Regions from separate parts of the Rhizobium sp. USDA 4016 genome, predicted to be linked through region 1. Evidence: predicted binding sites of a transcription regulator. Region 1 holds the regulator's gene; the other holds the start of a gene.
What was found. Region 1 encodes HrcA, which represses chaperone genes, less so after heat shock. Its sites were predicted from a motif close to GTTAGCACTCNCNNNNNGNGAGTGCTAAC; they were not measured.
Positions count from the first base shown of each region.

Region 2: ACZ9DP_RS09860 (co-chaperone GroES) is a predicted target of HrcA. The motif match lies at 8,582-8,610, and genes of this name have one in related genera.

Region 1 is NZ_JBWCCY010000004.1:3,618,365-3,634,109, forward strand. It holds gene ACZ9DP_RS33665 (nucleoside hydrolase) at 1-542, shown strand, start outside; gene grpE (nucleotide exchange factor GrpE) at 580-1,212, opposite strand; gene hrcA (heat-inducible transcriptional repressor HrcA) at 1,313-2,401, opposite strand; gene rph (ribonuclease PH) at 2,586-3,305, shown strand; gene ACZ9DP_RS33685 (VOC family protein) at 3,302-3,718, shown strand; gene rdgB (RdgB/HAM1 family non-canonical purine NTP pyrophosphatase) at 3,727-4,371, shown strand; gene hemW (radical SAM family heme chaperone HemW) at 4,381-5,583, shown strand; partial or broken gene ACZ9DP_RS33700 (DMT family transporter) at 5,587-6,482, opposite strand; gene gcvA (transcriptional regulator GcvA) at 6,706-7,590, shown strand; gene ACZ9DP_RS33710 (TonB-dependent siderophore receptor) at 7,720-9,906, shown strand; gene fhuF (siderophore-iron reductase FhuF) at 9,937-10,668, shown strand; gene ACZ9DP_RS33720 (ABC transporter substrate-binding protein) at 10,665-11,786, shown strand; gene ACZ9DP_RS33725 (saccharopine dehydrogenase family protein) at 11,783-12,865, opposite strand; gene dnaA (chromosomal replication initiator protein DnaA) at 12,989-14,542, opposite strand; gene rpsT (30S ribosomal protein S20) at 15,413-15,691, opposite strand.
Region 2 is NZ_JBWCCY010000002.1:1,829,197-1,844,941, reverse strand. It holds gene ACZ9DP_RS09900 (aminotransferase) at 1-1,069, shown strand, start outside; gene ACZ9DP_RS09895 (lytic transglycosylase domain-containing protein) at 1,137-2,084, shown strand; gene maiA (maleylacetoacetate isomerase) at 2,094-2,753, opposite strand; gene ACZ9DP_RS09885 (fumarylacetoacetate hydrolase family protein) at 2,762-3,778, opposite strand; gene hmgA (homogentisate 1,2-dioxygenase) at 3,818-5,173, opposite strand; gene ACZ9DP_RS09875 (MarR family winged helix-turn-helix transcriptional regulator) at 5,241-5,690, shown strand; gene ACZ9DP_RS09870 (hypothetical protein) at 6,061-6,453, opposite strand; gene groL (chaperonin GroEL) at 6,526-8,160, opposite strand; gene ACZ9DP_RS09860 (co-chaperone GroES) at 8,210-8,527, opposite strand; gene ACZ9DP_RS09855 (flavodoxin) at 8,819-9,232, opposite strand; gene ACZ9DP_RS09850 (aldo/keto reductase) at 9,505-10,662, opposite strand; gene ACZ9DP_RS09845 (aldo/keto reductase) at 10,677-11,537, opposite strand; gene ACZ9DP_RS09840 (LysR family transcriptional regulator) at 12,149-13,045, shown strand; gene ACZ9DP_RS09835 (alpha/beta fold hydrolase) at 13,331-13,618, shown strand; partial or broken gene ACZ9DP_RS09830 (ABC transporter ATP-binding protein) at 13,695-13,787, shown strand; gene ACZ9DP_RS09825 (NADH-quinone oxidoreductase subunit J) at 13,969-14,463, shown strand; gene nuoK (NADH-quinone oxidoreductase subunit NuoK) at 14,463-14,765, shown strand; gene ACZ9DP_RS09815 (monovalent cation/H+ antiporter subunit D family protein) at 14,770-15,745, shown strand, end outside.

The sequences.
Region 1 (15,745 bases):
GCATGGCCTTGCAAAAGGCGCCGGACATCATTCCTCGCATCCGTGAACTGGTGATGATGGGAGGCGGCTTCTTCGAGGGCGGCAACATAACGCCCGCCGCGGAATTCAACATCTATGTCGATCCGGAAGCAGCCGACATCGTCTTTCGTTCCGGCATAGCGATCGTGATGATGCCGCTCGACGTGACACATCAGCTGCTGACACGGAAGGATCGCGTCAAGCGCATGGCCGATCTCGGCACGGCACCGGCCAAAGCAATGGTCGAAATGCTGGAATTCTTCGAGCGCTTCGATGTCGAGAAGTATGGTTCTGACGGTGGGCCTCTGCACGATCCGGCGGTCGTCGCCTACCTACTGAAGCCTGAGCTCTTCAAGGGCCGTGACTGCAATGTCGAGATCGAGGTGAAGTCGGAGCTGACCGTGGGCATGACGGTGGTCGACTGGTGGCATGTGACCGAGCGCAAGCGCAATGCCAAGGTGATGCGCTATGTGGATGCGGACGGCTTCTTCGATCTGCTGATCGAGCGCTTCGCCCGCATCTGATATTCCGACTGATTATGAAAGGCGCCTGAGAAGAAGATCAGGCGTCCTTTTCGGTGAACGCCGTGTTGAGGTCTGCATCCGCTGCCTTCGGGCCGCCTTTGGCCACGCCGACCATTGCGGGACGAAGAACACGCTCGCCGATCGTGAAGCCTGCCTGAACGACCTGGACGACCGTGTTATTCGCCACTTCGGCATTCGGAACCTCGAACATCGCCTGGTGGAAGTTCGGATCGAACTTCTGGCCGATCGGATCCAACTTGCGGACGCCGTGGCGCTCCAGTGCTGAGAGCATGGAGCGCTCCGTCATCTCGACACCTTCGATCAAAGTGTTGAGGCCTGTCTCGCCCGCTTCCTTCGCCTCTGCCGGAATGGCATCGAGCGCGCGGCGCAGATTGTCCGAAACGGCAAGCATGTCGCGCGCAAAGCCCGCGACCGAGTAGGACTTTGCATCCTTCACGTCGCGCTCCGTGCGGCGGCGCAGATTGTCCATTTCGGCGGCAAGACGCAGATAGCGGTCGCGCAGCTCGGCATTTTCAGCCTTGAGCACTTCAAGCGGATCCGGCTGGCGCGGCGCTTCCACCGTGGTTTCGTTCTCGACGTTTGCGGCAACGTCGTCTGCGGCTTCAGCCGCGGCAGCGTCAGATCCGTTTTTCGTCGTTTCGTCAGTCATGACGGTCTCCGGTCGTGGGTTCTCTTGGGATGCGCCCGATATCGAGCTTTGACCGCAAAAAATCAAGTCTGCGTGACAAAGAAGAAAAAATTCCGGTTTTTTATAGCGTGCCGCGCGCAAGCCGGGAAATCAGCTGGGCGGTGTAATCCACCATCGGCACGATGCGTGAATAATTGAGCCGTGTCGGCCCGATGACGCCGACGGCGCCGACAATGCGGTCGTCATCGTCGCGATAGGGCGCAACAATCAGGGAGGAGCCGGAGAGCGAAAAGAGCTTGTTCTCAGAACCGATGAAGATGCGCACGCCCGGACCGGTTTCGGCAAGGTTCAGCAGCTCGATCAGGCTGTCCTTCTTTTCGAGATCGTCGAAGAGCATGCGGAGACGATCGAGGTCCTCCGCGCTTGCCAGGCCTTCGAGCAGATTGGATCGGCCTCGAATAATAAGCTGCGGCGGTTTGCCTTCGTCCGCATCGCCAGACCACACCGCGATGCCGCGCTCGACGAGATCCCGGGACAACGCGTCGAGCTCGTGGCGGACGTTCTCCTTTAAGCGGCTGAGCTGCTTGCGCAATTCCGGCAATGTCTGGCCGGACATATGGGCATTGAGGAAATTCGCGGCCTCCGTCAGCTGCGACGACGTAACGCCTGCCGGCAATTCGATAATGCGGTTTTCGACCTGATCGTGATCGCCGACGAGCACTGCCAACGCCTTGGTGGGCTCCAGGCGGATGAATTCGACGTGTTTGAGAACCGGATCGCTCTTTGAGGTGATGACGAGCCCTGCGCCGCGCGAAATGCCGGACAACATCCGGCTTGCCTCGTTCATCATCGATTCAACCGGATTGTCGCGGCTTTCGGGGCGAACCTGGCGGTCGATATTCGCACGGTCCTCGGCGGAAAGGTCGCCGACCTGCATGAAGGCATCGACGAAGAAGCGAAGGCCGCCCTGCGTCGGCAGGCGTCCGGCGCTGACATGCGGCGAGTAGATCAGGCCCAACTCCTCCAGGTCGCTCATCACGTTGCGCACCGACGCGGGCGATAGCGACATGGGCAGAATGCGGGAGAGATTGCGCGAGCCGAGCGGCTCGCCACTTTCCAGATAGCCTTCAACGATCCGGCGGAAGATTTCCTTGGAGCGTTCATCCAGCGCAGCAACGGCATCCGAAACCGACGTCGACCTGAACCCCATGAACTTCCTTAGACCTGCGCTGCTGATGACGATCCTTAAAATATAGCCGTTCTCGCCCTCGTAGCAAAAGGGAATTTGCAAATGGCTGCGGCCAATCGTAGAAGCGGTCGACACCATTCAAGCATGCATGATGTTTTGCGAGAACCGCCTTACGGTTTTCGGCATCGTGCTTCAGGAGATCATAATGCGGCCTTCAGGCAGAAAAACCGACCAGATGCGCAAAGTCACTTTCGAGCGCAATTTTTCAAAGCATGCGGAAGGTTCCTGCCTCGTCAAATTCGGCGATACGCATGTGCTCTGTACCGCAAGCCTGGAAGACAAGACGCCACCGTGGCTGCGCAACACTGGAAAGGGCTGGGTCACGGCCGAATATGGTATGCTGCCGCGGGCAACCGGCGAGCGAATGAAACGCGAGGCCGCGGCCGGCAAGCAGGGCGGGCGCACACAGGAAATCCAGCGCCTGATCGGCCGCTCTCTTCGTGCCGTCGTCGATCTCAAGGAACTCGGCGAGCGCCAGATCACGCTCGACTGCGACGTCATTCAGGCTGACGGCGGTACGCGCACGGCCTCCATTACGGGCGCCTGGATTGCGCTCTACGACTGCCTGAAGTGGATGGAAACCCGCAACATGATCAAGGTCGAGCGCGTGCTCAAGGATCATGTCGCGGCGATTTCCTGCGGCATCTTCGCCAGCCAGCCGGTGATCGACCTCGATTATCTCGAAGATTCCTCGGCCGAAACCGATGCGAATTTCGTCATGACGGGCGCGGGCGGCATCGTTGAAATTCAGGGGACCGCCGAAGGCACGCCGTTCACGGACGGGGAATTTGCGGCGCTGATGACACTGGCGAAAACCGGCATCGTGGAGCTCGTCGACATGCAGAAACAGGCCATCGCCGGATGAGCGCCCTGCTGGAAGGCATGCTGGAGACGGCGCTTTATGCCAAGGATCTCGACAAGGCCGAGGCTTTCTACGAAGGCGTGCTCGGCCTTGCCAAGATCACGCGCGCCGCAAACCGGCATGTATTCTTCCGCTGCGGGCAAGGCGTGCTGTTGATCTTCAACCCTGATGAAACGGTGAAACCGCCAGCGGCCGATGCCCTGCAGGTGCCGCCCCACGGCACGAAAGGTCAGGGCCACGCATGTTTCCGCGTGTCTGGTAAAAACATCGATGCCATGGCGGTGAAGCTCAAAGCCGCGGGCATCGAAATCGAATCCGAAGTCCACTGGCCGAACGGCGGCCGCTCGATCTATTTCCGCGATCCCGCGGGAAACAGCCTCGAATGCGCCGAAGCCAGAATCTGGGGCATTGAATAGGACCGACCATGCGCACGCTTGAAACGAAGACGATCGTCGTCGCCAGCCACAACGCCGGCAAGATCCGCGAGATCCAGGAACTGATCGGACCGCTCGGCTTTACCGCCAAATCGGCAGCCGACCTCAACTTCATCGAGCCTGACGAAACCGGCACAACCTTCGAGGAAAACGCGACGATCAAGGCTCTCGCCTCTGCCAAAGCAGCAGGGATGCCGGCGCTTTCCGACGATTCTGGACTGGTGATCGATGGGCTTGGTGGCGATCCGGGCGTCTATACGGCCGACTGGGCGGAGACCGCAGACGGCACGCGCGACTTTGCGCTTGGGATGGAAAAGGTACAACAGGCGCTGGAGAAAGCCGGAGCCACCAAGCCGGAACAACGGCGCGCGCGCTTCGTCAGCGTGCTCTGCCTCGCCTGGCCAGACGGGCATACGGAGCTTTTCCGCGGCGAGGTGGAAGGTACCGTCGTCTGGCCGCCGCGCGGCACCCAGGGTTTCGGTTACGATCCGGTCTTCCAACCGGAAGGTTACGACATCACCTTCGGCGAGATGAGTGCCGAGGAAAAGCACGGCTGGAACATTGGCAAGCCGCAGGCCCTGTCGCATCGGGCGCGCGCATTCAAACGCTTTGTCGAAACCTGCCTGGAAGCGTAAGGTCGGTTCGTGGAGATTCTCGATACACCAAGCTTGACGCGCGATGCGATGCTTCTGCCCGATACCGGCGAGCCCGGTTTCGGCGTCTATGTGCATTGGCCCTTCTGCGCGGCGAAGTGCCCCTATTGCGACTTCAACAGCCATGTCCGTCATCAGCCGGTCGACCAGGAGCGGTTCGCCGCTGCGTTCGTGAAGGAGATGGCTGCCGTTCGCCGGATGAGCGGACCGAAGACGGTGACGAGCATCTTCCTTGGCGGCGGCACGCCGTCGCTCATGCATCCAGCAACGGTTTCGGCCATTCTCGACGGTATCTCCAAGCACTGGCATGTGCCGAACGGCATCGAGGTCACGATGGAGGCCAATCCTTCGAGCGTGGAGGCCGAGCGCTTCCGCGGCTATCGCGCCGCAGGCGTCAATCGCGTGTCGCTCGGCGTTCAGGCATTGAACGACCGGGATCTGAAATTCCTCGGCCGCCTGCATGACGTCGCCGATGCACTGAAAGCCATCAAGCTGGCGCGCGACATCTTCCCGCGCATGTCTTTCGACCTGATCTATGCCCGCCCCGACCAGACCGTCGAAGAATGGGAGAAGGAGCTGAAGGAAGCGATCTCATACGCGGTCGATCACCTGTCGCTGTACCAGCTGACGATCGAGGAGGGCACGCCTTTCTACGGCCTGCACAAGGCCGGCAAACTGATCGTGCCGGATGGGGACCAATCGGCGATCCTCTACGAGGCGACTCAGGAGATCATGGCGCGCGAGGGCATGCCGGCCTATGAGGTTTCCAACCATGCGCGGCCCGGCGCCGAGAGCCGCCATAACCTCACCTACTGGCGCTACGGCGACTATGCCGGGATCGGCCCCGGCGCACATGGCCGCCTGACGCGCGGGCCTGAGAAGATCGCAACGGCGACCGAGCGCAAGCCGGAGACCTGGCTCGAGCTTGTCGAGCGCGACGGGCATGGCATTCTGGAGCAGGAACGGCTCGGCTATGACGAGCAGGCGGACGAATTGCTGCTCATGGGGCTGCGGCTGACGGAAGGCGTCGATCTTGCCCGCTGGCAGCAGCTTTCCGGCCGGGATCCGGATCCGAAGCGCGAGGAATTTCTGCTGGAGCACGGCTTCATCGAGCGGATCGGCAATTCCCGCCTCCGCTGCACGCCGTCGGGCATGCTGATCCTCGATTCGGTCGTCGCCGATCTCGCCTGCTGAGCCTCAGGCTGCCCGGCTTTTCCCAAGCGACATCAACCGCCCGTCGATCGCCGCAAGGCCGACGGCGATCGTCGCCATGCCGATCAGATGTTTTGCCTGCAGCTGCTCGCCAAGGATGATCGTACCCAACAGGATGGCGCTGACAGGAATGAGGAAGGTCACCAGCGCCAGGTTCGTCGCGCCCGCCGTTGCGAGAACCCGGAAGAAAAGCACATAGGCGATGGCGGTCGAAAACAGTGCGAGGCCGAGCAGCGCCAGCCGATACCAGGAGCGGGCAATGCCCATGGACGGTCGGCAATCAGCGCAATCGGCAGCATCAAGATGGTGGAGGCCGTGACCTGGCCTGCGGCCGGCAGCAGCGGCGGCATGCTCATCGCCCGGAAACGGCGGCCCCAGATGCCGGCGAAGGAATAGGAGATCGCAGCTCCGAGGACCGCGAGCTGCGCCAGCACATTCGAGCCGAGATCGTGAAGCACATCGAAGCCGATCATATAAGCCACGCCGGCAAAGCCGATGAGCACGCCGATCAGGCGATGACCGCTCATCTTCTCGTCGGTGGTCAGGATATGGGCAACAACGACGGTAAAGAGCGGCGTCGTGGCATTCAGTATCGAGGCAAGGCCGCTTGCAATGTGAGTCTGGCCCCAGACGATGAGGCAGAAGGGGATCATATTGTTCAGCACACCCATTCCGAAGAAGGCGACCCAGCTCTTGCCGTCGCGCGGCATCGTATGACCCATGAGCCGCACGATGATATTGAGCGCGAGCGCCGCCAGCAGCACGCGGCCCGTGACGATCGTAAACGGCGGCAGGGCCTTGACGAGAATGCCGTTGAAGAGGAAGGAGCCGCCCCAAAGGAGGGAGAGGACCAAAAGCATACTCCATTCGGCCAAGCCCATTTGTTTCTGCATGTCTGTCTCCCTTCATTGTTCGCGGGCTTACGATACGGCGGGTGATTTCGCCACCCGTTTCATGCGCACCAGTTCCTGCCAGTTACGATTTATGCTCGATGAATGTCGCTTCACGATTTTGGTTGGTGATCGCTTTCATTCTGATATTATTTCTATAATTTCATTCCGGCAAACGAGTCTTTCTCGGCATATGCTTTAGCTGAACTAAATCATGAGCGAATTTCTGCCATCCCTTTCGGCCCTGCGGGCTTTCGAAGCTGCGGCGCGGCACCTGAGCATGACGCTGGCCGCCAAGGAGCTGCATGTGACGCCCGGCGCCGTCAGCCTGCAGATCCGCGATCTGGAAGCCGCACTCGGCGTACGGCTTTTTGAGCGGAAAGCGCGGGCGCTCGCCCTCACAGTCGAGGGCGCCGATTACTTCGCCACGCTGCAGACCGCCTTCCGGCTGATGAGAGAGGCGACGGCTGCGATTGCAGCGCGGGCACGCGGCTCTGTGCTGAACGTCACCTGCACGGCAGGCTTCGCGACCTATTGGCTGGTTCCGCGGCTCGGGCGTTTCGAGGAGATCCATCCGGAGATCGACGTGCGCATCAGTGCCTCGCATCGTGTCCTCGACTTTCAACGCGACGGCATCGATCTGGCCATACGGCACGGGCTCGGCGGCTATGACGGCCTTGTCAGCGAGCGGCTCGTGGATGATGAGCTGGTGCCGGTCTGCACCCCGCCGCTTGCAGCGCAGCTTGGAGACCATCCCTCGCCAGACACGCTCGCCGGCTTCCAGTTGATCCATGATGTTTACCGGCACGACTGGAAGCTCTGGCTGCAGGCAGCAGGGACGACGAAGGTGGACGCCTCGCGCGGCCCGATCTTCATGCATGGCAATGGCGCCTACGAAGCTATGAAGGCTGGTCTCGGTTTTGCATTGATGCGGCGGTCATTTCTGGAGAAGGAACTCGCCGAAGGCGCCGTGGTCGCCCCCTTCCCGCTTGGCGTTGCGAGCCGCCTCGCCTTTCATCTCGTCTATCCCGGCGCCGCACTCGAACGCCCGGCCGTCGCCGCCTTCCGGCGTTGGCTGCTTTCGGAAGTAAAGAGCTGACGACCTCGCGGTCGCTTCGCTCTTCCCAAAAAAAGTGGAGAGATCTACTCATAAAAAGGTTTTCATCCGGCTTATTGTTGACTATTAGGCTCATGTATTACGTGGTAAACCGCCGAGAGTTGTAAACTGATGAAAATACACGTTTTAGCCAGGTCGCTGCGGGCGTCCGCATTGACGGGCGCCGCCATGGCCCATCTCCTCCTTCCCGCCGCTGCGCAGGACACCGCCGCCGAAAACCAGCCGGACGATGGCGCGACAGTGCTCCAGGAGATCGTCGTCAAGGGCGGCAGCGGCGGTGTCATCCAGGCGGACGGCTATGTCGGCAAGAGCAGCGCGACAGGCGCAAAGACCGACACGCCTTTCATCGAGACGCCGCAGTCGATCTCGTCCGTGACGGAACAGCAACTCAAGGACCGCAACCCCCAAACGCTGCTCGATACGCTCGCCTACACGCCAGGCACGCGCGTGGGTGCTTATGGTTTCGATCCACGCTTCGACAGCTTCACGGTGCGCGGCTTCGACGTCACCTATACGGGTGTTTTTCGCGACAACCTGCGCCAGCCCGGCGCCGGCTCTTCGCTCTTCAAGACCGAACCCTATGGCCTTGAGGGTGTTTCGATCCTGCGCGGCCCCTCGTCGGCTCTCTATGGCGCCTCCGGCGCCGGTGGTCTCTACAACCTGATCACCAAGCGCCCGACGGAGGACCCCTATCATGAACTCCAGTTGCAATACGGCACGCAGCAGCGCTACCAGAGCCAATTTGATTTTTCCGGGCCTGTCAACGACCGCGATCCCTTCTATTATCGCCTCACCGGCCTCTATCGTGACGCCAATACCGAGCAGATCAGCGTTCCGGACGACCGCGTCTATATCGCGCCGGCTTTCACATGGAAGCCGGACGAGGACACAAAGCTTACCATCCTCGGCGAATATTCGCGCACGAAGACGGGTGGCACGGCCGCTTATTACAACGACCCGGTCACCGGCGAAGTAACGGATTACTTCGCGGGTAACCCTGCATTCAACGATTCTGTTCAGAACCAGGGCCGCATCGGCTATGAGTTCGAACACAGGCTCAACGACACCTTCGTCTTCCGCCAGAATGCACGCTTCTCGACATTGAACATCGACACCGATTGGGCCTTTGCCTACGCACCAAATGCCGTCGATCCAACACTGCTGGATCGCAGCGCCGGCACGTTTGACGAACGCCTGACCGCCTTTGTTATCGACAACCAGCTCGAGGCGAAATTCGAGACGGGCGACATCGACCATACGCTGCTTGCCGGCCTCGACTTGAGCCGGCTTCGTTGGCGTTCGCTCGACGGCCGCGGCGTCTCGCCGCCGCTTGATACCAACAATCCGAACGCAGGCGCTTCAGTCCCGCACATCGACTTCCAGACCCGCACCGTTCAGGACCAGTGGCAGGCCGGCACCTACCTGCAGGACCAGATGCGCTATGACGCCTGGCTGCTGACGCTCGGCGGGCGCTACGACTGGGTTTGGACTGATACTGAAAATACCGATCTCGTTGCCGACACCGTGGACACCATCTCTCAGAAGGACAAGGAATTTTCCGGCCGAATCGGTCTGAGCTACGAGACCGACTTCGGCCTCGTGCCCTATATCAGCTACTCGACCGCCTTTGCGCCGAATGCCGGTATCAACAGGGAGACCAACGCCCCCTTCAAACCGACCGAGAGTGAACAGGAAGAGATTGGCGTCAAATATCTATTGCCGGACAGCAATACGATGCTTTCTGCCGCCCTATTCAATATCGATCAGAAAAACAGTCTTTACTACGAGGTTGTGAATCTGCCGAGCGGCCCAGAAAACATTCAGGTCCAGCGTGGCAAGATTCGTTCCCGTGGCCTCGAGATCGAGGCCAACACGAGCCTCGACAACGGCCTGTCGCTGGTCGCGTCCTATACCTTTACGGACGCCAAGATCCTCGAAGGCCCGACGGGCACCGTCGGCAACTATGTTTCCTCCGTGCCGAAACATATGGCATCGCTCTGGGCCAACTACAAATTCCAGGAAAGCAGCCCCGTCTATGGAATGGGCTTCGGCTTCGGCGCCCGCTACATCGGCAAGAGCTACGGCAATGACGAAAACACGAGGGAAAACGGCGCCCGCGTGCTTTTCGATGCAGCAGTCAGCTACGACTTTGCTGCACTCGACAAGAAGTACGACGGTCTGAGCCTGCAGGTGAACGCCACCAATTTACTCGACCGCCGCGAGCCCGTCTGCTCGGCAGGCTTCTGCTACCGCGACCAGGGCCGCTCGGTGATCGGCACCCTGCGCTACACTTGGTAGGCTCCGATGGCAAGCGCGTCGCATCGGGAGATGACAATGGAGGACGGGCTGCTTGGCCTATCGCCCGCCTTTTCCGGCGAGCATGCCTGGTGCCGGGACAAGATGATGATGAGCAAGGAGCTTGCCGGCGGCGTGCCATTGCCTGCTTTTTTCCGGGACGGAGGCTTTCAGCGCGCGATTGATCGCTATGCGGAAATATCCGGCGGCAGCGACCGGCGCGCCGTCGTTTCCATGTGGTCGCTCTATTATTTTTCCGGACTTTCGATCCCCTACTTGCTTGCCCGGCGCCTGGGCGGCCAGGCCCTTCCGGTCGGATTCGAAGAGATGACGATCGCATTGGAGGATAACGGCCTGCCGCGCGCCTTCGGCGTCCCGCATGCCGGCACGATCGAAAGCGAGGTCGAGACCGAAAGTTTCACGGCCGTAGGTCGCTTGCTTGAAAACCACCTTGGCGAGGCCGTCATGCGGCTGAAGGCCTGCGGCATCTCGGCGAAGCTCTGCTGGAACAACGCTGCCGTCTATATCGATTATGCATTGCGGCTGACTGGAGGAGAGCCATCAGACGGCCCCGACCTTCCGCTCTTTGTGCGCGGCTACCTGCCGGATGGCGGCGTAAACCCGTTTTGCGGCTGCGTCAGCTATCTGGATGAAGAGGGTGAGCAGGTCGCACGGCGCAAGGTCTGCTGCCTTCGATACATGCTTCCCGGAATTCCAAGCTGCGGCAAACTGTGCGCATTGCCAAGCCAGAGGAACCCGCAATGACCGAGCTTCTCACGACACGGCGAAATCTGCTCGCTGTGGCTTCCGTCGTTCTTTGTGCTCCGCACGTTGCAAAAGCGCAATCTGCGTGGCCGCTCACCATCACGGATGCGATCGGCCGCAAGGTGACGATCAGGAAAAAGCCGGAAGCCGTAATCCTTGGGACGGGATTCAACCTTGTCGCCCTTTCGCTGATCCTTCCCGATCCCGTCAGCCTGCTCGCCGGCTGGGCAAACGACATGAAGGGGGACAATCCCTTTATCTATGAGGCCTTCCGAAAGAAATTTCCGGCAATCGAGAACGTGCCTTTCGTCGGCAACGGCCAGGTGGATGGGCTGTCCTTCGAGGCGGCGCTCTCGCTCAATGCCGACCTTGCGATCATGGCCATGTGGCAGGCCGACAGCGAACTTGGCCAGCGTGCGATACAGTATCTCGACTCCGTCGGTGTGCCGGTCGTTGTTGTCGATTTCAATCGCGACCCGCTGAGGACCACGCCGCGCGACATGCGCCTTCTGGGCCGGATTTTCGATCGCAATGAGCAAGCCGAAGATTTCGCCAGGTTCTTCGAGACGCGGCTTGAGCGCATCAAAGCCAAGGCGGCGATGCACAGCGGCCCTCTCGTACTGATGGATGCCTTTCCAAGCGATGTCCGCGGAAGCTGGGCAATCGGCCGCACCGGGCTCGGAGAACTGATAACGCTTTCAGGCGGCCGCAACGCCGCCGACAAGAACCTTCCACCCCAGGGCGGACCGGTGACTGCGGAATATATCCTCGCAGCCGATCCAGACGTCTACATTGCTACCGGATCACCCGGCGGCACCTATACGGCCTTTTCCATCGGTCCCGGCGTCGATCCATCAGAAGCCCAGCGCTCGCTCGGCGAAACGGTGAAGATGCCAAATCTTGCGCCGTTGAAGGCGGTTCGCGAAGGCAAAGTGCACGGTATGTGGAATTTCTTCAATGCCGTGCCGCTGAACATTCTGGCAGCCGAAGCGGTGGCAACCTGGGTCAGGCCCGAACTTTTCGACGACGTCGATCCGGCAAAAAGTCTTGCCGAGATCAACGAGCGTTTTGCCGCGGTGCCTTTCGAAGGCGCCTATTGGACGAGCCTCACGAGCTAATGGCGACTTGAGGCGCTCGCCTTGAACAGGCTTCCGGTTGGCGTCTGCAGGAACACATCGAGCGGGATGTGCTCCTGATGCAGGAAGCCCGTTGCCGGCAGCAGGCCGTCGCGGACCATTTCGATGACGGCGACGACGGATGCCGAGGTCGTCCAGGCGATCGCCGTGCGGCGCGCGCCGGCAATCTCGATCGGATAATAAGCGCGCACGAACTCCTTGCGGCGGAGGCTTCCTGCTTGCGTGCCTTCGGCCGCGACATGGACATAGACCACGTCGTCGTCGACGGGCGGCTTGGCATTGGTCAGGATTTCGCCGGCGAGTTTTCGCTGCTCCCGCATCAGCAGCTCATGGAAGAAGAAATTCATCAGGTCCATATGGCCCGGATAGCGCATCGTCTTGTAGTCGAGATTGTCGACCTTGCCGTGCAGCGTATCGCACATCGTGCCGAGCCCGCCCGACGTGGTGAAGGCTTCAAGCTTGACGCCCTCGACATAGATCGTTTCATGCCATTCCATCGGTGAGACGAACTTGCGCACACCGCCTTCGATGACCTCGCAATCGTTCAGATATTCGTTGACGACGCCTTCTGGCGACCAGTTGAAGGCATAGCCCAACAAGCCCGTCGGGTTCTGCGGCAAAGCACCGACACGCATGCGGATCGAGCGGCAGCGGTCGAACCCATCGGCAAGGCTTGCACCAACGATGCCGACGAAACCCGGCGCCAGGCCGCATTGCGGCGCCATCAGGCCACGCGACGTCTTCGACAGTTGGATGATCAAACTGGCGGTCGGAACGTCTTCCGTCAGGTCGAAATAATGGATGCCTGCCACGTGGGCAGCCCGCGCAAGCTCGATATTGAGATGGTATGGCAGGCAGGAAAGCACTGCTTCCACACCGGATAGCAGCTCCGTCACGAAGGCCGGGTTGGAAACATCGCCGACGCGGCACGCGAACGGCACTTCGGCCTGCGGCAATTGCGCATCGACGCCCGTTACTTCGAAGCCGCCCTCATGCAAAAGCGTTGCCGCAAGCCGTCCGACCTTACCAAGTCCGAGCACGGCGATCCTCTTGAAACTCATGTTTACCCTCCCAGCGCCGTCGAAGCCGCGGCGCTCGCTTCTTGAGGCTGTATAGAAAAAAACTCATAAAAGAAAACGGCCGGAATTGCTTCCGGCCGCAAACTTGAGGTGGAGGGTCGCCGATTATTCGTTGATCAGGCGCTTCAGAAGCTCGATCTCGTGCGAAAGCTTGGTGTCTCCCGCAATCAGCTCCTCGATCTTGCGCACCGCGTGCAGCACGGTCGTATGGTCGCGCCCACCGAAGCGGCGGCCGATTTCCGGGAATGAGCGCGGCGTCAGCGTTTTCGACAGATACATGGCGATCTGCCGCGGCTTGACGATGACGCGTGTGCGGCGGTTCGAAACCAGCTCCTGGCGGGACACATTGTAGTGGCGTGCGACGATGCGCTGGATATCTTCGATGCGCACGCGGCGCGGCTCGCCGGAGCCGACCAGATGGGCAAGCAGTTCGTCGACCCGCTCGATCGACAGATTCGGCTCGAAGGAGCGCCGGAAGATCAGCTGATTGAAGGCGCCCTCGAGTTCGCGGCCGCTTGCCGTCACGCTGCGGGCAACGTGCGAGAGCAGTTCGGCCGGGATTTCCAAAGATGGATCTTCCAGACGGGCCGCAGCCAGGCGGCGCTTCAGGATCTCGAGGCGCATCTCGTAGTCCGGCGCATCAAGCTCGATCGCCACACCGCCCTGCAGACGGGACCGTACCCGCGGATCGAGCGATTCCAACTCCCAAGGCGCACGGTCGGCGGCAACCACCACCTGCTTGGCGCTGTCGAGCAGCATGTTCAGCAGATGGCAGAACTCGTGCTGGATCATCTTGCCCTGCAGGAACTGCATGTCATCGATGATCAGAAGGTCGATATTGCGGAGCGAGTCCTTCAGCGTCAGCGCATCGTTGTCCCGGATCGCGGTTGCAAAACGCCACATGAAATACTCGGCCGTCAGATAAACGACACGCAGCGCCCGCGGATTTTGAACCGCTGCGTTGGCGATCGCCTGCAGAAGGTGGGACTTGCCGAGGCCGACATTCGAATGAATGAAGAGCGGGTTGAAGCGCACTGCGCCCTGCCCTGCTTCCGCAATTGTTTTTGCCGCAGCAAGCGCAACGCGGTTCGAGCTGCCTTCAACGAAGGTGTCGAAGGTGAAGCGCGAGTCGAGCGGCGAACCGAACAGCGGCTGGCCGACCGTCGAGGGACGGGCGGCAGCGGCGGCCGAAACGGCCTGTTGAACCGCCTGACCAGCAGGCTGAGCAGCAAGAGGGCGACGCATTGGCGTGACCGGTGAGACCGGCTCTTGGGAAGCTGCCTCATCCATCGGCTTCATGCCTTGACGCGTTGCTGTACGGACGAGAATTTCCACCTTCAGGATTTCAGCATCTTCCTGCCGGAAAAGGCTGGTGATGAGATCAAGATAACGATTGTTGATCCACGACTTGAGAAATGTAGTGGGAACCGAAAGACGCACGACGCTCTTTGAAACCGAATGCAGCTTCAGACGTGCGAACCAGCTTGCATAAACGTCCGGACCGACCTGGGCCTTCAGACGTGCACCAACACGCTCGAAAAGTATGCCATGCTTCATGTCTCCTTTTTCCCCCGCCGCATCCGGGCAAATAGAGCCAAACGCCTGCGGTGCCTTATCCCCATTTTCAAGAGCACCCGTCGTCAATGAATTCATTTGCATCATGCCGCCTTCCAAATTCATTTCACCGGGCGGACATCAGTCAAACAGCCGCCCGATCAATTTTCCCCGTTGTGGCATGCCGGTGGCCCTTTCATGGACCATCATGCATGCCGGTTCACACAAACACTGTCCCGCAAAGCGAGACCGACGCAGAGAACCGTGGCGGATACCGCCTTCATGCGGCCTCCGTCATGCTCGCCGCGCCAAGCCGGCTACCGGACCTCGTTTTCCGACCAGCCTGCCCGAACGCAAATATTACTGTCCCCATCCCCTTCAGCTCCCTTGAACATGGAGCCGCCGAGCGCACAATGCATCTTCGTTCCGTGACCAGCCACGGTCCCGGCGCAAATAGCTCAAGTGCTTGAAAAAACGGAGAGATAGCTACTCCGTGACAAATGACACAAACTCATCGCCCTGCCGGTGTGGCAGTTTAGACTGAGCCTTTGCAGGTGATGTCCGCGCCCTTTGCTGGAAGTCATTTAGGCAGGATCGGTTGCCGAGATCAATGATGAATTTTACGCAAAATTAAGAAGCGACCATTGACTCCGGAGCCCGTTTTTGGGCGTCACGCCAATGTCAAAAAAGAATCGCAGGAGAATCAAGGAGATTCCCGAAGTGGGTATTTTGGACACGCATTGAAAGAAAAAAAATAAAAATCCGCTTGACTCACAACTAAGCCTGCCGGAACGCAGAAGAGTCGCCCAAGCTGGAAACATCCTTGCGCAACTATTTGATTTTAAACACTTTTTCATGTCACCCCAGTGACACGAAACAGTCGCCAAATTAACCAATCCGGAGATGATCGTCGGAATCGAAAAAGCCCGGCTTGATTACCGGGCTAATCATAACGATCAATTTGTTAACGAAAGATTATGCGGTCGCAGTCGCCGACAGAGCCTTCACACGGGCAGCGAGCCGCGAGACCTTGCGGGATGCCGTGTTGGCGTGGACGACGCCCTTGCTTGCAGCGCGCGCGAGTTCCGGCTGCGCTGCGAGGAAGGCTTCCTTTGCCTTGGCAGCATCACCAGCTGCAAGTGCCTCTTCGACCTGGCGAACGAAAGTGCGAACGCGCGAGCGACGAGCCTTGTTGACGTCGGTACGGCGGGCGATCTTGCGGGTCGCTTTTTTCGCCGAAGTTGTATTGGCCATGGATGCCTCTCTCAAGAATTCGAACAAACTCCGCCATCACCGCGGGCCCTGCGG
Region 2 (15,745 bases), on a different contig from region 1:
AGGGCCGCTGATTGATCTGTCCCAAGCTGTACCCGGCTATCCGGCGCATCCCGAAATGCTGCGGCTCCTCGGCGAGGCGGCCGCCTCCCCGGCCATGACCAGCTATGGGCCGATCGAGGGGGAGGAGGCGCTCAGGAAGGCTTATGCGACACATGTGTCGGCGGTCTATGGCGCGAGCGTTTCTGCCGCCAACATCCATATTACCTCCGGCTGCAACCAGGCCTTCATGTGCAGCACCATCGCGCTTGCCAAGTCGGGCGAGACGATGGCGCTCACCAATCCCTTCTATTTCAACCACGAAACCACGCTTTCGATGCTGGGGATCGGACGTGTTCTCGTCGATTGTGATGCCGCAAAAGGCTTCCTGCCGAGCCTCGTATCGGCAGAAGAGGCCCTGTTGTCGGGAGCGCGTGGCCTTGCCGTCGTTTCGCCGAACAATCCGACCGGTGCTGTCTATCCGCCGGCGCTGCTTCGCGAACTCTTTCAGCTCTGCCAAAAATATGGAGCGTGGCTGATCCTGGACGAAACCTATCGGGACTTTCTGCCGACCGATGCCGGAGCGCCGCACGACCTGCTCTCCATCGAGGGCTGGGAAGAGACGCTCATCCTCCTCTACAGTTTTTCCAAATCCTTCTGTATTCCGGGACATCGATTGGGGGCGATCACAGCAGGTCCGCGCATCGTCGGCGAGATCACCAAGATCATGGACAACATGCAGATCTGCGCCCCGCGGGCGGCTCAGGTCGCCGTAGCGGCAGCGCTTCCGATTCTGGCGGAATGGCGCGTGGCAAATCGGCTGGAGATCTCCCGCCGCGCCGATGCGCTGAAAGCGGTCATGGCAGCAACGGACGGCTGGTCGATCGCCGCCGTCGGCGCCTACTTTGCCTTCATCCGGCATCCTTACGGCAACACACCTTCCGCCGAGGTGGCGGAAAGGCTGGCGAAGGATGCTGGAGTGATCTGTATCCCCGGAAGCTATTTCGGCGAGGGACAGGAGAATTATCTCCGGCTTGCCTTCGCCAATGCCGATGTTGGCGTGATCTCGCAGTTGCGCGGCCGTCTGCGATAGGCGGCTTCCGCGCAATTTTGTGATAGTCTCGCCCCGACGGTCCGATGGAGTAGGGGAGAGGGCACCGATGAGGCGCTCCATAGGGAAGGCAGCCGAAAGACTTGCGCCGATCGCAGCTGCGTTCATTGCCACTTTTTTTGGCAGCCACCCTGCACATTCCCAGCCCGAATGGAGTGCTGCGCCGCCGGCATGTCTTTATTCTCTAGAGGCTTCGGCACGCGGGCCGGCCCTTTGCGTCAGAAAGGAGAGCTTCAGCGCCGACATCTGCACGGCCATCGATCATTTTGCGCGCGCTAACCGACTTCCTCCTGATTATTTTGCACGGCTCATCTGGCGGGAAAGCCGTTTCCGCCCCGATGCGCTAAGTCCGAAAGGCGCTGAAGGGATCGCCCAATTCATGCCGGGCACTGCCAAGCTGCGCGGCTTGGAAAACAGTTATGAGGCGCTGAGCGCGCTGCAGGCATCGGCGGCCTATCTTAATGAACTGCGTAACCGTTTCGGTAACCTGGGGCTTGCGGCGGCGGCCTATAATGCCGGCGAAAACGGTCTTTCGTCATTCCTCGAACATGGCACGTTGCCTTTCGAAACACGAAGTTATGTCACGGCGATAACCGCACACAGCGTTGAAGAATGGAAAAACAGCCCGCCCGACAAAGCAGCACTTGAACTCGACAAGGACAAGACGTTCCTGGAGGCTTGCACCGCTCTTGCCGAAAGCCGCCGTTTAAAAAATGCGCCTTGGCAGCCCGAAGGCGAGTGGGCGCCCTGGGGCGCGCAACTCGCAGCGCACTTCGATCCTGCGGCGGCACGCAGTCTTTTCCTGGAAGACGTTCGCAAGTTGCCGGCGCCTCTGAACGCCGAGAAACCGCTGATTTTACGCCAGCGTGACCGCAGCTTCGGTTACCGGCCGCGCTATGTCGCTCGCGCTGCGCGCCAAACGAGGGCGGAGGCAAATCAGGTCTGCACCGAGGTGCGCAAGCGCGGCGGCGTCTGCCTGGTATTCAAGAATGAATAAGTGCTTTTTCTATTCGGCCGGAGAGTTCGAGGCCGCCGCCCGATCGGGATGAGCCGCAGCAAACGCACGCAGCCTTTCGCATCTCTCTGCGATGGCCGTCGCGCGCGGGTAGGCGGAAAGATCGACGTTCCATCGCCGAGCATTGTAGATCTGCGGCACGAGGCAAAGGTCAGCCATGGTGGGCTGATCTGCATGGCAGAACTCACCAGCTTCCGGCGCCTTCAGCATACGCTCAAAGGCGTCAAGACCCTCGCGGATGAATTTGTCCATCCATGCCAGCCGGGCAGCGTTCGGATCGTCCGATTGCTGCATGACGTGGGAAACGACGCTCAGATTGCAGATAGGATGTATGTCCATTGCGATGGCATAAGAAAGCGCCCTGACGCGCTGGCGACCCAAAGCATCCGAGGGCAGCAGGCCTGCGTTCGGCCGCGTTTCCGAAAGATACTCGATGATGGCGAGCGACTGCGTCAGCATCTCGTCGTCGATGGCAAGCACGGGAACCAGACCCTGGGGATTTCGCGCGAGATGAGCCGCCTGCTTGTGTTGGCTTGCCAGGAGATCGACGGGAACCGACCGATAAGGGATCGCCAGCATGTTGAGTGCGATCCGGACGCGATAGCTTGCCGAAGAGCGCCAGTAGTCGAAAAGAACGGTATCGCTCGCCATGTCTGGCCTCACTGCCTTTCGTATCTCGCAACGACCTGCTCGATGGCTCCGAAGATCGAGCGCCCGTGCGCATCCTTCATCTCGATGCGGACGGTATCGCCGAACCTCATGAAGGGCGTTGCGGCCGCGCCGGTCCCGATCGTTTCGATCATGCGGATCTCAGCGATGCAGGAATAGCCGGCGCCGCCTTCGGAGATCGGTTTACCCGGCCCGTCCTGCAGCTTGTTGGAGACCGTCCCGGAGCCGATGATGGTGCCGGCGCCAAGCGGTCGGGTCTTGGCAGCGTGGGCGATAAGCTCACCGAAATCGAAGGTCATGTCGATACCGGCATTAGCGCGCCCGAAGGGCTGGCCGTTGAGGTCGACGAGGAGCGGCAGATGCAGTTTGCCGCCATGCCAGGCATCACCAAGCTCGTCTATCGTCACCGCAACCGGCGAGAACGCAGAGGCGGGTTTTGACTGGAAGAATCCGAAGCCTTTTGCAAGTTCGGCCGGGATCAAGCCGCGCAGGGAAACATCGTTGACGATCATGACGAGCCGGATGGCGCTACGCGCTTCGTCGACCGTAGAGCCCATTGGCACGTCGTCGACGATGACGGCGATCTCCGCTTCCATGTCGATACCATAGGACTCGTCCGCCATCACAATGGCGTCGCGCGGCCCAAGAAAGCTGTCGGAGCCCCCTTGATACATCAAAGGCTCGGTCCAGAAGGTTGCCGGCATCTCGGCGTTGCGCGCCTTGCGAACCAGCTCGACGTGGTTGACGTAAGCTGAACCATCCGCCCATTGATAAGCGCGCGGGAGCGGCGATGCGGCATCGTGCTCGTGAAATCGCATGGCTGGCTGCGCGCCGGTTTCCAGACCCTCTGCAACTGCGGCCAGGCGTGGCGCAGCGTATGCCCAGTCGTCGAGCGCGGCCTGAAGCGTCCGGGCGATATGGCCGACTTCGGAGCATTGGCTGAGGTCTTTGGAGACGACGACCAGGCGGCCATCACGGGTGGAGTCCTTGAGGGTTGCAAGCTTCATGCGTTTGAGTTCCGTTTCTTGAGTAGCCGGTAAACGGCTTCACTTGATGCCGGGCGTTCCGTCGAATTTGCGCTCCAGGCCGTCCCAGCATTCGAGATAGTTATCCTGCAGCGTCTCAAGCTCGGCTGCGTATCGTGTCAGTTGCTGCGGATAGCGGGTCTCGAACATGAAGGCCATCGTGTGGTCGAGCTTCACGGGTTGCAGATCGTCGCTGGATGCCTTTTCGAAGCCCATAGAGTCCGGCCCATGCGGCAGCATCATGTTGTGCAGGCTCATCCCGCCCGGCACGAAACCCTCCGCCTTGGCATCGTATTGACCATGGATGAGCCCCATGAACTCGCTCATGATGTTACGGTGGTACCAGGGCGGACGAAATGTATGTTCTGCCACCAGCCATCGCGGTGGAAAGATGACGAAATCGACATTGGCCGTCCCCTCTTCGCCCGAAGGCGCCGTCAGCACAGTAAAGATCGATGGATCCGGATGGTCGAAGAGGATTGCGCCGACGGGCGCGAAAGTGCGCAGATCATACTTGAACGGCGCATAGTTGCCGTGCCAGGCCACCACGTCGAGTGGCGAATGGCCGATCTTGGTCGCATAGAACTTGCCGCACCATTTGACGTGGAGACGGCACGGGATTTCCTTGTCCTCGTAGGCGGCCGCCGGCGTCTTGAAGTCGCGCGGGTTGGCAAGGCAATTGGCGCCTATCGGTCCGCGATCTGGCAGCGTGAACTTGGCGCCATAGTTCTCGCAAATATAACCGCGCCACTCGGCACCCTCGCCGAGGCGCGTTACCTTGAAGATCATGCCGCGGGGAATAAGGCAGATCTCCAAAGGCTCGACGTCGATGATGCCCATTTCGGTGAACACGCGGATGGCGCCAAGCTGCGGCACGACCAGTAATTCTCCATCGGCATCGAAGAAATAGTCATCAACCATGTCGGCATTGAAGATATAGGCATGGGCCGCCATGCCGGTCTGGGTCATGACATCGCCAGCCGCCGTCATCGTGCGGATGCCGGCGAGGAAGTTGAGTTCTTCCGCCGGTGCCGGGATCGGGTTCCAGCGCAGCTGGCCGAGCGGCAGCGAATGATCATCGAGACAGGGTGCTGATTTCCAGAAGGGATAACTGGCGTTGGAAAAACGGCCTGTATGGCGCACGCTCGGGCGAATGCGGTAGAGCCAGGAGCGTTCGTTGGTGCCGCGCGGCGCGGTGAAAGGCGAGCCTGACAGTTGTTCGGCATAGAGCCCGTAATTGCATTTCTGCGGGCTGTTCTGGCCCTGCGGCAGCGCACCGGGCAAGGATTCCGTCTCGAAATCATTGCCAAAGCCCGGCATGTATTGCGGATTGTTGACGACGGCATCGGCAGCCGTGCTCCTCGTCCTGTCCAGCATCGCTTGCACCTCCTCTGCAGATATGGTTACAAACGTAACTGTCGATTTTGTAACTATCAAGGAAGCCATGAAGAACGGCGAGTTCGACCTCGAGCAGTTCCTGCCGTTTCGCCTCAATCGCGCCGCGGAGTTCATCGCGCTGCGCTTTGCAGCCGCCTACAAGGCCAAGTATGGTCTGACGCGGCCGGAGTGGCGCACGTTGGCAGCACTCGGGAGTTCGGGGCGTATGACGGCAAAGGAGGTCGGCGTTCATTCGACGATGCACAAGACCAAGGTCAGCCGGGCGGTTTTCTCACTTGAGAGACGCCGCTGGCTGAAGCGGACGCAGCACGAAGACGACCGCCGCGTCGAATATCTTGAGTTGACGGCTGCCGGAAGCACTGCCTATGGCGAGCTGACGATGCTCGCCGTTAACTATTCGGCGGAAGTAGCGTCCCTTCTTGGCGAGGACGGCCTGAAGGCGCTTTCCTCCGGCTTGAGTGCTGTGGAGGCTGCCATGGTGACACGACGCCGTTAGCTCCTATCGGCGCGAGCGTGAAGAGCCGCAGGTTCAAATCCTGCCCCGCAAAACCCCGGTGACGGGCTCCGATTTGTCGTTGTTTTGCAAGGTCGCATGGGACTGGTGGCCAGCGCCTCCACTGGACATCCGCACACCGACGAGCTGCGCGGTTCTCAGCGATGATGAGCATAAGCGGAATCAGACATTCGCAAATGATGTACCTTCTCAGGTCATCCCGAGCCCCGCGGTAGGTTTCAGGAGGCCTCCATGACATTCGAGCATGTCGACGCGGAGGCTCCTTTTTTTCGAAACGGATCTCGCTTCATGTGCTGTTGTGGCGGATAGGGAAAGCACCCCGGGGCGCCAAGCGAGTCTTAGACAGGAGACTTCAGGCGGAGAGCGCGGTGCTGCAGCCTTCGGCGATCTTGCTGTCGGCTGAGGTTTGTCCTGGCATGGTTGCCCATCCGCCGGCTTCGATGAACTGGCGCTTCTTATAGCTGTCTGGAAGAGCCTTAAATTCAATTAGTTTTGCGGCGGCATCCGTCGCACTGTTGAACCGGTCAACGCATATGGCCGATGCAAGTTCTCCACGTGCTGTTTCGCCCGCAGTCGCCGCTGCTTTGAGGGAAGTGCCGCCTGTCACCCAGCCCCCCCAGCTAAATCCGACGATGATCGTGGCGACTGCCGTGACGACACAAGCCCATACGAGGATCGTCTTCGATGGCTGATAGCTGTCGAAACGTTGGAAAATCGATGTTTTGCTGCTGCTCTGCATTGCCATTGGAATTCTCCTTGCCGATGTTGTTTGGTTCACCGCTGTGGCCGTCCTGGCCGAGCGGCTCAGGCACTGTCCTCAGTATCCCATGCCACCCATGCCGACGTTTCCGGCCGGCAGCGCAGATTCTCTTTCGGGAATATCGGCAATCACCGCTTCGGCGGTGATCAGAAGTGCTGCGATCGAGCCGGCGTCTTGCAAAGCGGTCCGCACCACCTTGGCAGGATCGACAATGCCAGCCTTGATCATATCGACATAGGTCTCCGTCTGTGCGTCGAACCCCTGGTTGTGATCCGTGCTGTCGGCGAGTTTACCAACAACGATAGAGCCCTCGACACCGGCATTGTCGGCGATCTGCCGGATCGGGGCTTCCAGCGCCCTCAGCACGACCGAAATCCCCGCCGTCACGTCGGCGTTTTCTGCAGTTAGCCCCGCCAGGACCGACTTGGCGCGCAATAGGGCGACGCCTCCGCCCGGAACGATTCCCTCCTCGACCGCCGCACGAGTTGCGTTCAGGGCATCGTCGATGCGGTCCTTCTTCTCCTTGACTTCAATTTCGGTCGAGCCGCCGACGCGGATCACCGCAACGCCGCCGGCGAGTTTTGCAAGGCGTTCTTGCAGCTTTTCCTTGTCGTAGTCGGAGGTGGTTTCCTCGATCTGCGCCTTAATCTGGCTGATGCGTCGAGCGATCTCAGATTTTTCACCTGCGCCGTCTATGATCGTGGTGGTATCCTTTTCGATCAGTGCCCGCTTGGTGCGCCCGAGCATATCCAGCGTGACATTTTCCAGCTTGATGCCGAGATCCTCGGAGATCATCTGGCCGGCCGTCAGAATGGCGATGTCCTCCAGGATGGCCTTGCGGCGATCGCCGAAGCCCGGGGCCTTGACGGCAGCGACCTTCAATCCGCCCCGCAATTTATTGACGACCAATGTGGCCAGAGCTTCGCCTTCGACATCCTCGGAAATAATAAGCAGCGGCTTGCCGCTCTGCACCACGGCTTCGAGGATGGGCAGCATTGCCTGCAGATTGCCGAGCTTCTTCTCATAGATAAGGACATATGGGTCCTCCAGCTCCACGCGCATTTTTTCGGCATTGGTTACAAAGTAAGGCGAGAGATAGCCCCGGTCGAATTGCATACCCTCGACGACACTGAGTTCAGTATCGGCCGTCCTGGCCTCCTCGACTGTGATGACACCTTCGCTGCCAACCTTTTCCATCGCATCAGCGATCATTTTGCCAACCGTCGCATCGCCATTGGCGGCGATTGTGCCGACCTGGGCGATTTCGCTCGATGAGCTAACCTTCGTGGCGCGCGCTTTGATTTCCGTGAGTACGGCCGCAACGCCAAGATCGATGCCGCGCCTCAAATCCATGGGGTTCATCCCGGCCGCGACAAGTTTGGCGCCTTCGCGAAAGATGGAGGCTGCGAGCACCGTCGCGGTTGTGGTGCCGTCGCCCGCAAGATCGTTGGTCTTGGATGCCACTTCGCGCACCATCTGCGCGCCCATGTTCTCGAACTTGTCCGCAAGTTCGATTTCCTTGGCGACCGCGACGCCGTCCTTGGTAATGCGTGGCGCGCCATAGGACTTGTCGATGACGACGTTGCGGCCTTTGGGGCCCAACGTTACCTTGACGGCATTGTTGAGCACCTCGACGCCGCGAAGCAGACGATCGCGTGCGTCGGTGGAGAAGATGATTTCCTTGGCAGACATTGTCTGTGGTCCAGTTCGGTCTTGAGAGTCGGGGTCGGAATTCGGCGGATCAGGCGGCCGTGTCGGCGGTCGCCTCGGTCTTTTCGACGATGCCCATGATGTCGCACTCCTTCACGATCAGGAGATCTTCGCCATCGATCCCGATCTCGGTTTCCGCCCACTTTCCGAACAGGATCACGTCACCGGTCTCCACTTCGAGCGGCATCAGTCGCCCATTTTCGTCGCGCAAGCCCGGCCCAACGGCGATCACTTCGCCTTCCTGCGGCTTTTCCTTGGCGGTGTCGGGAATGATGATCCCGCCCCTCGATTTTAGGTCACCTTTCGCGCGCCGTATGACGACGCGGTCGTGGAGAGGACGGAATGTCATGAGGGATCTTTCTGCGGTCGGCGCATAGGGCGGCCGCATCTATTACATAACATCTCTGGCACTCGATTGGTAGGAGTGCTAAGAAATATTATCTGCAAGCGGATAATCCAAATCATTATCCGTTAGAAAATACAACAAGCTCTAGGATAATCCGCGGATTTTTTGTTCGATTTTCATGAAGTATTTCAGCAAGGATCACGACAAAGAACTTCTCGAAAGTCTATCAGCGACGTTGAGCCATACACTGCTTCTTTGCCGGACAAGGATACTTCGCTTTTCAGTGGGACATCATCACAGCTCGATTTCGCTGAGCCATGTCCTGACCTCGTTGAGAGTTCGGCGTTCCTGGTCCGCCTCCATTGAGAAGGGAGGCTCGATCTGAGCGCCCCGTGCATGGACTGCAAGGACGGTCATACTATTGCCAAGACCATAACCTCCATGGGTGACGAAGGGCCGGACCGTCTTGCCAAAGAGATCATGCATGCTCAGAAATGAGCGGATCACCGGTGGGGCGGTCTCCCCCCAGATCGGAAAACCGAGGAATACTGTCTCATAGGTGGCCATGCCAGGAACCGTCATCTTCAGAGGTGGCTCAAAGCCGCTATCCCGCTCCTGCCGTGCTTGCTCTACTGTCTGCTCGTAGTCGTCCGGATAGGGCCGCGACGGAAGGATTTCGAAGAGGTCTGCAAGAAGCGTCCGCTGCAGGGTTCCGGCGAGGACACGAGTGTTTCCCGTGCGGGAGAAATAGGCGACAAGGATGTTTGAGGGCGCGCGCTGTGGCGTACTCGTCAGCTGCGCGCTCGCGCACGTCCCAGCACCAAAGACAACAGAGCGGGAGCGGCCAGCAACGCGCGTCGGGATATGTCTTTGATCATATTGACTTCAGCCTTCGCGTAAGGGTGTACCCTCAGAGGGCCCGTCGCTCACTTTCCGGCGGGCCGCTAAGGCTAGGCGGGCAATTATGTCGAGCCTGCCGGTCACGTTTTTGGAGGCGCTTCGACACTCGAAAAGACCAGGACCTGGTCTGGAAGACGCGCTCCCCGACTTTCAATCGTTGACGCAGCAGCATTGAGCTCGGTGAGTTCGGCCAAAGTGAAACGAACCGATGCTGCGCTGATGTTCTCGAGCATGTGCGGCATCTGCGTGCTACCGGGAATCGGAACAATCCAGGGCTTCTGCGCCATCAGCCAGGCCAGAGCGATCTGGGCAGGGGTCGCCTGCTTCCGTTCGGCCCACGTCTTCAAAAGGTCAACGAGCGAGAGATTGTGCGGCAGGTTCTCAGGTGAGAAGCGGGATTCCACTCGGCGAATGTCGCCCTCTGCAAAGCGCGTCCTTGCGTCAATCGCGCCAGTTAAAAAACCAACCCCCAGAGGGCTCCACGGCACAAACCCGATGCCCAGCTCCTCGCAAAGGGGGAGTACCACCTTCTCAGGCCCGCGCCACAGCATCGAATATTCGTTCTGCACAGCGGTGACCGGAAGCACGGCATGGGCGCGACGCAACGTGTTCGGTCCCATTTCGGAGAGGCCCCAATGCAGCACTTTGCCTTCGTCCATGAGATCCTTAACTGCGCCGGCGACGTCTTCGATGGGGACCGCGGGGTCCACACGGTGCTGATAGAGGAGGTCGATCCGGTCGGTCCGCAGGCGCTTGAGCATGCCGTCGACGGCCAGCTTGATATGGTCAGGGCGGCTATTGAGACCCGGGCGACGCTCGCCCGTTTCAAGATCGATGTTCCAACCGAACTTGGATGCGATCACGACTTTGTCCCGGAATGGGTCGACGCCTTCACCGAGAATCCGCTCCACCTCATGAGGTCCGTATGCCTCGGCCGCGTCATAGAAGGTGACACCGCGTTCGAAGGCCGTCCGGATGATCTTGATCATCTCCGGCCGGCTAGGGATCGTGGTCTGGTAGGTCCGGCTCATGTTCTGGACGCCGATGCCGACGCTGGAAACTTCCAGTGCCCCGAGCTTTCGCCGCCCGCTCTGCGTGGACTCGGCTGGGCTGGTCAAGGCACTGGTCTGAGCGGACGCAGAAGCAGCATTTCCGGGTAGGAACGATGCTGCTGCGAGGCTTCCCGCTGTCCCCAGAAAGCCACGTCGTCCCATATTCATGTTTTGCTCGTTTGCCATGTCAGATGGTCCTTTCATCGCGGACGGACTTCAATCCGAAGGGGATACGTCTTGGTATCGATGTCATCCGGGTTCGGGCCGCTGCGGACGCCTGTGTCCAGGGCATCTATTGCCGCCATCTCGTCCACGGACAGAACGAAGTCAAAAACGTCGAAGTTCTCGGTGATGCGTGCGGCGCGGACGGATTTCGGGATGGCGGAGAAACCATGTTGCAGATGCCAGCGGAGGATGATTTGTGCCGGCGTCTTGCCGTGTTTTTCGGCAAGATCCGCGACCGCAGTATGCGACAACGGGCTCGGCGCGGCTTCCGGATGGTCGGAGACGTAGCGCATCACGCCGCCGATCGGCGACCACGCCTGGGTGGCAATCCGGAGCCGCTGATGCGTCGCTCGCAAGTCTTCCTGTGTAAAAAAGGGGTGCAGCTCGACCTGATTCACGTGGGGAACGAAGCCGGTGCGGTCGATCAGGTCGGCCAGGAGCTCGGAGTTGAAATTGGACACGCCGACGGCGCGGGTGCGCCCCTCGTCGAAAAGACGCGCCAGAGCCTTCCACGACGCGACCGTCCGCTCCCACTCATTGGGCATCGGCTGATGCAGAAGATAGAGATCGATTCCGTTAAGCCCGAGCTTGCGCATGCTGCGATCGAAGCCGCGCAGCGTCTCGTCATATCCGTAGTCGCTGATCCACAGCTTGGTGATGACGAAGACATCCGCGCGGTCAACGGCACTCTGACGCATGGCTTCGCCGACCTGCTCCTCATTCCTGTAGGCTGCGGCGGTATCGATCAGCCGGTATCCGGTGGCGAGTGCGGTCGAAACCGCCTGCACGGTGTCTTCGGGACTGCTGCGATAGACGCCGAGGCCTAGGAGCGGCATATCGACACCATTGGACAGAGTGGTCTTTTGGGTGTTGGAAGTCATTGCTGTCTTTCTTGCGGATATGAATCAGCGATTGACCAAGCGCTGGTGCGAAGCAAAATAGCGGTCACCGAGCACTTGGATGCCGGCAGGGCTTGCTCTGTACGAGCCAGGTCATTAGCCGTCAGTTCCACATCCGTTGCTCCGAGATTTTCTCGAGCCGGTGAGCTTGGTAGTGCCGGGGATCGGCACGATCCAGGTTCGCTCCGCGAGCGCCGGCGTGACACCCTTGGCTGAGGTATAGATCCGATGAGGTCGACAAGCGCCTGGTTGGCCTTGAGCGCCTCGGGGGCGAAGCGTGGCACAATGCGCCGAAAATCGTTTTCGCCGAAGGTAGTGCTTGCAGCCGAGGCCGATGGCCGAGACTTGGAGATTGCTGTTGCCGAGCGCGCGCTTTTGAATGTCGTCCTCCTTTGAGATCCGATTTGGTCTGAAAGCTGCGGGTCGGGCCCGCGATGCCGCTCAGTGAGCCTGCGGGGGGCTTCGAATGCGACGAGGACAACATAACGCTCGCATCAACTCTCGATTAGTCGCTATAATCGGCATTGCCTTATAAGTTGGTCTAATGAATGCAGATCGAAAACTTCAACAACCTCGCCGCCTTCGTCGTTGTTGCGAAGGAGCGGAGCTTCACCAGGGCCGCCGCCAAGCTCGGCGTTTCCCAATCCGCTCTGAGTCAAACCGTCAAGGCTTTGGAAGCGCGTTTAGGGTTGCGGCTGCTGACGCGCAACACGCGCAGCGTCTCGCCCACAGAAGCAGGAGAGCGGCTGCTACAGTCGGTCGCGCCCCGGTTCGAGGATATCGCGCAGGAAATCTCAGCACTCAGTGCCTTGCGGGAGAAGCCCGCCGGGATGATCCGCATCACAGCGGGTGAACATCCAGCGGTGACGATTCTCCAGCCTGCATTGGCGAGGTTTCTCCCTGAGTATCCGGACATTCACGTGGAGATCGTGGTCGACTATGGCCTGACCAATATCGTCGCAGAAGGCTATGATGCCGGCGTGCGGCTTGGCGAACAGGTCGCCAAGGACATGATCGCTGTCAGAATCGGTCCTGAAATGCGCGTGGCAATCGTCGGATCGCCCGCCTATTTCCAGAAGTATCCGCGGCCGGAGACGCCGCAGGATCTGACGCAGCATAACTGCATCAACTTCCGGCTACCGACCTATGGTGGCCTTTTCCCGTGGGAATTCGAAAAGGGCGGGCGCGAACTCAAGGTGAGGGTCGAGGGTCAGCTCGTCTTCAATAACATGGCGTTGAGGTTGAACTCCGCTCTCGCGGGGCTAGGGCTTGGGTATGTTCCCGAAGACGAAGTTCTCGAACACATCGCTGAGGGCCGCCTGATCCGGGTGCTTGAGGACTGGTGTGAACCGTTCCCCGGCTATCATCTCTATTATCCCAGCCGCCGGCACTCCTCTCCTGCTTTTGCCCTGCTTCTTGAGGCACTACGCTATCGCGGCCCGTGAACCAGGGCGTTCTTCGCCCTATCGAGGGGAGGTTTTGCCTTCGGATTGGCGCATGCCGCGACGCCTGAAACAACGTCATCGACAGTGCTGCAGGTTGCACACCATCTCGAGCCTGGATCGAGATGCCTTGCATCACCGCCACCAAATGACGCCCCAGACGGGAAACGTCATAAGTGCCGGCGAAAGGCTTGAGTATTTCTGTAATCCTCTCTTTCATGGCCTCACGCCGGGTTGCGGCTTCGCGGGCGAGAATTTCAACCTCCAACAGGTGACGACTTGCAGCGAATGCTTGTCATCAACGGTATGACGCCGCGCGCAGCGAACGAAGGTTTCGTGAAGACCCAAACCTCAGATCTGGAGCCTGCGTTCCGCGGCTTTCCCGCCCCCATTCTCCTGACGCACGGCAAGCACGATCGGCTTGTCCGTACGGCCATGTCGGAACGAGTAAAAGCGACCCACAAGGACAGCCGCTTGTCGATCTTTGCCAACAGCGGCCATTCGCCCTTTTACGAGGAGCCCGACCGCTTTGGGCGCGAACTGGCGACGTTCGTGAAGGCTGCAAATCGGGGGTGAATATAACGGCCGGCCGGCTAAGCAGATTGGTTGATGCTGGGGCGCAGACCAGGGACGAAGCTATGGCGGCGCGCCCGTCGAAACCAAAACCTCGGATCTTGCCGAAAGACCGGTGGACGAGCTTTCCGGCGGGCAACGCAAGCGTGTCTGGATTGCCATGGCGGCGGCGCTTCGAGACCTTGGCGAGCGGTTCAGCCACATCAGAACCGCAGTGGTTTGTCCGCCGACGACAATAATCTTGTGAAAAATCCGATACTAGGGCACAATTTATAAATGCACCTGAAGTGCAGAGCTATCTCAAATCCGGCCGTCTCGCGCCGAGTGACAGCTCGCGTGGGAGGGTCGCGTCGATGGATCAGGGGTTCTTTCTTCTGTTCGCTACGGTGTCCGTGATCACGGCCCTGACCGTGGTCCTGGCGCGGAATCCGGTTCACTGCGCATTGGCGCTGATGGCGTGTTTCCTGCAGATTTCGGCAATCTTCGTCCTGCTCGAAGCGCCGTTGCTCGCGGTCATCCAGATCTTCGTATATGTCGGCGCAATCATGGTCCTGTTCCTATTCGTGATCATGATGATCGATGTGCGCGAAGCAAAGTTGCAGCGGTTCTTACCGGGGGGCAACCTGCCGGCTCTGGTGATGCTCGTTCTGCTTGGGATCGAGATGTCGGTACTGGTGCTCTGGAGCGATCGCTTTTCGGTCACTGTTCCCGTAGGCGGCGGCGATGAGATCAGGCAGCTCAGCACGACGCTTTTCGCCGGTTATCTTCTGCCGTTTGAGGTCGCCTCCGTCATCCTGTTGGTGGCTTTGGTCGGCGCCATCGTGCTGGCGCGGAAGGAGCAGGGGTGATGGTTCCGCTGTCGTGGTATATTCTGCTCGGGGTGGTCCTGTTCGTGATCGGAGCGGCGGGCGTGCTGCTCAGGCGCAATATTCTGGTCGTGCTGATGTCGCTGGAGTTGCTGCTAAACTCGGTCAACATCAATTTCATCGCTTTCGGGCGCATCTACGACGACTTCCGCGGGCAGATCTTCGCCATCTTCGTCATAGCAATCACTGCGGCCGAGGTTGCCGTTGCTCTTGGCATCCTGGTCGCCCTTGTGAGGAACAAATCCACCCTCAAGGTCGACGACGTGACCATGATGAAAGGATAACGGCTTGGACCCGGTGATATCGATCAGGCCGCTGCTTGCCGTCGCCGTCCCGGGCCTGACCGCCGTGGCAGTTCTTCTTTTGAATAACCGTGAGAAAATCCGCGATCTCGTCTCGCCGCTGGCCGCGATCGCCCTGTTTGCGATTGTTGCCTCTATGGCGCCCACGGTGTTGGCGGGCGGAACCGTCGATTTGCGCCTGTTCGAGATCCTGCCGGGGGCCGACTTCGCTTTCCGGGCGGATGCCCTCGGCATGGTGTTCGCCACCGTCTCGTCACTCCTATGGATCGTCGCCGCGGTCTATTCCGTCGGCTACATGCGGCACTTGAACGAGCATGCGCAGACCCGATTCTTTGCCTGTTTCGCCACCAGCCTCGCGGCGGCCGTCGGAGGCGCCTTTGCCGCCAATCTGTTCACGCTGGTGATCTTCTACGAGGTGCTCAGCCTCGTTACCTATCCGCTCGTCTACCACCACGAGGACGAAGAGGGATGGGCGGGCAGCCGCAAATACCTCGTCTATCTGATGGGCGCATCGAAAAGCGTGCTGCTTGCCGCGCTGGCACTGACATATTCCATTGCGGGGTCGCTCGACTTTGTGGAGGGGGGGCTATTGGAGGACGTCAATGCCTCGGCGCCGCTGCTGACGGTCGTCTATTTCTGCTATCTTTTCGGCTTCGCCAAGGCTGCGGTGATGCCCATGCACGCGTGGCTGCCGGCCGCTATGGTGGCGCCAACACCTGTCAGCGCACTCTTGCATGCAGTGGCTGTCGTCAAGATGGGTGTGTTCTGTGTGCTGCGGGTGGTGTTCCATGTCTTCGGCGTCGGGCTGGTCGGAGAACTGGGCCTCGGCATCGCCACAGCCTATCTGGTTTCATTCACGATCCTGATGGCGTCGGTCTACGCCCTGACACGGGACGACCTGAAAGCTAGGCTCGCCTATTCGACGGTTTCCCAACTCTCCTACATCGTGCTGGGCGCGGTCC